2 regions of the Trichocoleus sp. DQ-A2 genome follow, and region 1 is predicted to be linked to the other one. Evidence: riboswitches for the same ligand, from Rfam matches in the RefSeq annotation. Region 1 holds a riboswitch; the other holds the start of a gene.

Region 1 (3,190 bases):
AACTGGAATCGTTTGCAGAAAACGGCTCAGAATTGAATAGCTTTCTCATAGGTTCCCTGGTCGATCTGAAGGCGGTAGAGTCCGCGCCGCTGATAGAGCGTGTCTTTGCTGCTGATACCGTGGATCGTTTCTTGGTAGGAGACTGGGATGATGTGCAGGTGGGATTGGGCTTGAAGTCGCCTGAAGAATTACCGAAGAAAGAATTTAACCAGAGCTTTCAAAGAAAGGGGGTCAGCGATCCTGGCTTCACGGGTTCATCAATTTCTCAGGAAGCAAAAGGCTTTCGCCCTGGCAAGAGCGATCCCAAAGCCAAGTCTAAAAAAAAGATGTCCAAGGAGTCACGCAAGAAAAACCAGAAAAAGCGGAAGTAATTTAATCGGGGTTAGCGATTGTTGAGGTGCGAACTGACAAGTCAGCGCTAGGCGAACGCCTTGCTTTGAGGACACGCGCTCGCCTCTGACTCAGCTGGGGTCAACGATATATTTTTGCTCCGGTAGTACATTGTGCGATCGCACATCAGTTGCCTCTGTCCCTGATTCGGTATCAGCGATCGCCTGCACGGACTCTATAAACTGGCTATCCAGCAAAAAAACTCCTCTGGCAAAGCGGACGCTCCAATATCCCCCTGGACGCCGGTCAACAACGACCCCCTCTTCCCCAAGCTGAATCACATCAGGAGGACGCAGCATCGGCATCGGTTCCGCTGTTTTAACGTAAGGCGGCAACGTTACCACACGGACTCGCTCACCAATTACAAATTCTTTAGACATCAGTTTTTAGGTAATGAAGTAGTTGGGTGTCAGTAGTCATTAGTTCTAAGTTCTTTGCGAGTGACACCAATGACTAATAACAACTGACTAATGACTACTTATCAAATATTCAAGGCGCTTGCCAAATCTTTTGGTGATATTGCTCTACATTTCTGTATGGATCTTCAGCAGGGTGAGCATGATCGTGACCATGCCCATGCCCATGCCCATGCCCATGCCCATGCCCATGCCCATGCCCATGTCCATGATGGGAATGATCGTGGGCGGGAGTGTGCCCGTTACTGTTGCTATTGGCTGCTATCCTGAATTTGCACATTTCGCAATTCATTTGCACTTGCCCCAACTGCGTCTCAATTTCTCGTTCTCTTAATACAGACAACAACTGAGGGTGAATGCCCATTTCTGGTAGGCAAGTCATGGAAATATCCGGGTATTGCTCCTGTTGTTGCGCCGTGATGTCGAAAATCTTTTTAACTAAGACGCCGGTAAATAGGAAGTACGGTAGGACGATAATGCGTTTAGGCTCGTAGAGTCTAGCACGGCGGAACCCTTCTTCCAGACGGGGATGGGTAATGCCAATAAAGCAAGTTTCAACGGTGGCGTAGCCGCTACCTTCCCACAGAATCCGGGCAAGCTTATAAACATCGCTGTTCGCATCAGGATCGCTGGAACCCCGACCGACAAAGAGCAGAACCGTTTCTGAGCGATTGTACTGGGGTTGGTCTAATTCCGAAAGACGCGATCGCCACAAATCCAAAATCCCTGGCGTAATCCCAAAATGACGCCCATAGTAAAACTTCACCTGGGGATGTCTAACCCTTGCCCGGTCTAACTCATTCGTAACATCAAACTTATTGTGTCGAGCTGCAAATAGCAAAATCGGCAATACAGAGAGTTCCGTGTAACCCTCTTCTACACAGCGATCCACCCCCTCCTGTATCGTGGGGGTAGTGAGTTCTAGAAAACAAGGTAAAACAGGACGCGACGGGTCTAACGCTTGATACGCATCGGCAAAATCTAGAAGACTCTGCCGTCCATCCTCATCTTTGGTGCCATGACCAACCATCAACAACGGACGACGCAAAGGTAGCGGCGGCAATTGAATCGACTGGGGAGTAGGGGATTGCAGTCCCATCAGATCGGTTGAATTTATACTAGGCATCAATTTGATTGCTCCTTTCCCGTGCAAGGCAGGAAGTTAGACTGTATGAAGGTAGTACTAAGTAGGCATTCTGGCTTCCGAGAGTCATCTCGTTTACAGCTGCCGCACAGCCCCGGATTTGCACCGGCGTTTCCCCACGTTGTTACCCTTTACGTGTGCCTTGATATCTTAGCCGATCCGGTCGCAGCTCAAAATCCAGGGGGAGGGGGTATTCCCAAGACTCTCCAGATGCCAGTTTTTGATGCCCCATCAAAACTGAAGGAAAATTTTTCCAACTTTATCGAGTATCATTCGCAAGTTTGACGCTCGCTCGAGCAACTCTAGAATTGATTGACCGTTTGTGGCTTTTTTACAAAAGCGGGATGCTCCCATTTTTTGTAGCTTATAGAACCTTATCAATCCAAACCATTGCTGACTGTATAAAGCTAACCCCATACATAGAAGTCTGATAAAAAATACAAATTCTCCATTACAAAATACCGCCCTGAGTGCGACGACGTACAGCCAGTGCTAACCCGGCAAAAACTAAGGAAGTCATACTTGAAGGCTCAGGTGTAGATACGGGTGCAACGTTTAATTTTACTCGACGCCCTGTTTGCATCGAGAGTGAAATATTTGCCGAGGTTGATGAAGAATACACTTGCCATCTGTTCAACTCTCTAGGCGGCGCAGTGAATTGCACCAACATTTCCCAATTGCTGTCAAGCGAACCAATGGCTAAACCATCAGTGCAACAAGCTCCCCAACTCTGATTTGAAGTAAAGACGGTGCCAGTGGAATTTGCAGTTGCCTCACCTAAATCGTCTACAATTTTTAATTCCGCCGTATCTCCCAACAAGTTAAAGCTCATTTTAGCTGCTCCACCTGTTAGATTACCCGGCTTAGAATGAACGATGAACAGTGACAGCCCATCAATAGCATCTACAAAAAAAAGGTGAGATTGCTTAGCCGTTAAACTCAGGACTGGGTTACTAAAGGATGAATTATAACCTTTGCTATACTGGTAGTAATTGGCTGCTGTTTTATTTGTACTGAAAGCGTCAACAAACCCCAAGATATTACTATCAAAATCACCCAAACCTGGTTTAGATTCTTGCGACACCTTAAGCATCGTGGCGGCTTCGGAGCGCTGGGCAAAGAATGGAACAAACAGCGCGATCGCTACCAACATCAAAAGCTTTTTCATGACTTGTTATTTTGTAGATGCTCTGCTTACTAAAACCAGAATACGTTTATTTAAATAAAGTTAGAATAAAGT
Region 2 (3,190 bases), on a different contig from region 1:
TCTAGCATCAGCGAGTTGATTCAAGAGGATATGAGCGGGATTGGTCTGATTAAAATCTACGCTCAGGAGGAGAACGAACGCCGTGCCTTCTCCCGGTTAAATAATCGCCTGTTGCAAGCCAATATCCAATTAGCAAAGACCAGAAATGTCTTGTTTCCAATCATTCAAGGCATGGCTTTTATCAGCTTACTGATATTGCTATGGGTTGGAGCACGATCAATTGTGGCGGGTGCGATCACAATTGGCGATTTTCTGGCGTTGATTCTCTATACTGAACGATTAGTTTTCCCGACCGCCTTACTAGGTTTTACGATTACTGCTTACCAACGAGGTGAGGTGAGTATCGACCGCATTGAGTCGATTCTGATGGCAGAAGCCAAAATTAAAGATTCTCCGAATGCACTCGCATTACCCGTTGAAAAAGTAAGCGGTAAATTAACAGCGCGTCAACTCAGTTATACGTTTCCGGGAGCCGAAACGCCCGCGCTGAAGAATGTTAGCTTTACGATTGAACCAGGGGAAACCGTGGCGATTGTGGGACCAATTGGCTCAGGAAAATCGACACTTGCCAATGCCTTGCCGCGATTAGTGGATATTCCAAGCGATAGTTTGTTCGTAGATGGCAATGATATTACGCAGATCAAATTGCCCGATTTGCGCGGAGCGATCGCTTATGTCCCGCAAGACAGCTTTCTGTTTAGTACCACCATCAAAAACAATATTCGCTACGGCAATCCTCTGAGCGAACAGACAGAGATTATTAATGCTGCCAAGCAAGCGCAAATTCACCCGGAAATTCTCAATTTTCCCCAGCAATACGAAACCATTGTCGGAGAGCGCGGCATCACCCTCTCAGGGGGACAGCGACAGCGAACTGCTCTCGCCCGTGCTTTGCTGATGGATTCCCCGATTCTGATTTTGGATGATGCTCTCTCCAGCGTTGATAATCAAACTGCCACAGCCATTTTGAATAATCTTTCGGAAGGCATCCAGCGCAAAACGGTTATTTTTATCTCTCACCAATTGTCTGCGGCTGCAACTGCCGATCGCATTTTTGTGATGGATCGAGGTCAAATTGTGCAGTCTGGGACTCATGCCGAACTTTTGCAACAACCTGGACTTTACCGTTCGCTTTGGAACCAGCACGAGCTAAAGGAAATCCTCAGCTAATTTTAGTAGCACTCAAGTAGCGATCGCTATTTGAGTTTCTTGAGGTAATGCAATTTGATTCGTCGGGTTGGATGGTACTTCGGAAACGCTGGGTGTAAAGAACATTAAAGCCGAACCCAGCAGACAATTAACGCACATTTTTCCGATTCCTCCTCAAATAAAGCGGCTCTTGGAGTCATCTGTTTGAGTTGAGGTTCATTTTACCCATACTTTTTAAAATGCCAGCACTGAAGTGATATGATTGCCCTACTCAATCGGTTCTGGTGGGGAGCAGCCACCAGAGGTAACGGGGAAAGTTCGGTGTAAAACCGTCGCTGTCCCGCAGCTGTAATGAGATCCGTCGTTTTGGTCTCTCAGCCAGAATACCCGCCGAGAGAAATTGATTTGCGAAATCTGCGAGGTACAGAATATGTCTAAAGATAGACGCTTTGCTTTCTTAAATCTGATGCAAAGCCGAACGGTAATTGTATTTTTGGTTTTAATTAGCACTTTCCTATGTGCCCAGCGGGCGATCGCTCACCATCCAATGGGTGGCAAGACGCCGTCTAATTTCTTTGAAGGGTTCTTTTCAGGGCTAGCCCACCCCTTGATTGGACTGGATCATTTTGCGTTTGTGGTGGCGATTGGATTACTGGCGGTTGGGCAAGTGCGGGGCGCGTTCATCCCAGCCGGGTTTGTATTGGCAGCACTGGCGGGAACTGGGATTCATTTACTCAATCTAGATTTACCGGCAGCTGAGATAGCGATCGCCGGTTCCGTGATTGTCTTTGGGGCGCTGCTGCTAACGCCAAACAAACCAAACTGGATGGTTCTTATAGCGCTGGGAGCGCTTGCTGGTTTATTTCACGGCTATGCTTATGGCGAGGCAATCGTCGGTGCTGGTATGACACCGCTTGTTGCTTACCTTCTGGGTTTCACTTTCATTCAATATGGCGTTGCCTTGGTTGCCATGCTGCTTGGCAATGCAGTGAGCCGGAAATCTGCCACTCAACCTTTATCCTGGCAGCGATTTGCCGGTTTGGTTATCTGCTCGATTGGAGTGGTTTTCTTGAGTAATTCCGTCCTCGGTTAATGATAATCTCGCGCAAAGACGCAAAGTTTTTGTTAGCGTCTTTGCGTCTTTGCGCGAAATTTGAAAGGAAATTATCCTGATTGTGCAACACCAAAATTTAAGTGTGAAACGGCACGGTTACTAGCGGCAGAAACCCTAGTAGTATCCAATGCCAAAGCCATATGCTGGGTGAAGCTGACTCCTCTGATGGTGCCAGAAGCGCTTCGATTCTCTCCTCTAAACGATTTCGAGGGGTCATGGCACTGAACGCTGCACAGAAACTTTCAGACTGTACTGGCGAGACACTCACCACCAATAGCAGAGATTCTGCTAACAACAAGGGATCTACCTGTTGCGCCGCCCATCGATCCGCACGAAGTTCCCGCAATAGTAAAAGTTCTTGCCACAAAGCTTCTGTATTCGGCAACCAAGCGGTTATCTGGCGCACCCAGCCAAGCCAGAAAAACCAAAACGTATCCCGATAATAGTAATGCGCTTGTTCGTGGGCGAGAACTGCTTCTAGATGATCTCGATCGAGGGTTTCTAACAATCCCTGACTGACGACTAATTCAGGCTGCCAGAAACCAATTTGGGCGCTAAATAGAACGCTGGCATTGAGAAGGCGACCCAATTTACCTTCAAGCTCGATTTGGGGATAAGTGCGTGTCTGTTGTACCGAACGCCATCCTTCATGTGCCAGCTTTAGACATAAAATTCCGGCAACGCCTAAAAATCCCCAGGCGAAGGAGTAACTGAACCATCCGGCTTGCAGTCCTCCCATCTTTCCGTCTGCACCCATGCAAATAACTGCGATCGCTGTCACGATCAATAGCAGCGGCGGAAACAAAAATAACCCAAAGGATCGTTGCCAGCGTTGCGTCCAAGTTCCTGATGGCTCTAACCCTGTGCATCTCAGACACCACGCCAATCCTAACGCCGTCAGAATCATCGCTAGATGCATGATTTTCC

What was found. A riboswitch is a leader RNA that binds a small molecule or an ion and turns the genes downstream of it on or off. The one in region 1 is predicted to bind cobalamin.
Region 2: linked by a shared signal. The riboswitch ahead of NC997_RS07970 (HupE/UreJ family protein) and the one ahead of NC997_RS20815 (sirohydrochlorin chelatase) in region 1 are both predicted to bind cobalamin.

The regions. Positions count from the first base shown of each region.
Region 1 is NZ_JAMPKD010000023.1:38,305-41,494, reverse strand. It holds gene NC997_RS20825 (hypothetical protein) at 1-371, shown strand, start outside; gene sipA (regulatory protein SipA) at 462-770, opposite strand; gene NC997_RS20815 (sirohydrochlorin chelatase) at 880-1,932, opposite strand; cobalamin riboswitch at 1,975-2,110, opposite strand; gene NC997_RS20810 (hypothetical protein) at 2,402-3,118, opposite strand.
Region 2 is NZ_JAMPKD010000006.1:223,964-227,153, forward strand. It holds gene NC997_RS07960 (ABC transporter ATP-binding protein) at 1-1,170, shown strand, start outside; gene NC997_RS07965 (hypothetical protein) at 1,183-1,308, opposite strand; cobalamin riboswitch at 1,409-1,559, shown strand; gene NC997_RS07970 (HupE/UreJ family protein) at 1,580-2,242, shown strand; gene NC997_RS07975 (M56 family metallopeptidase) at 2,340-3,182, opposite strand; gene NC997_RS07980 (BlaI/MecI/CopY family transcriptional regulator) at 3,173-3,190, opposite strand, start outside.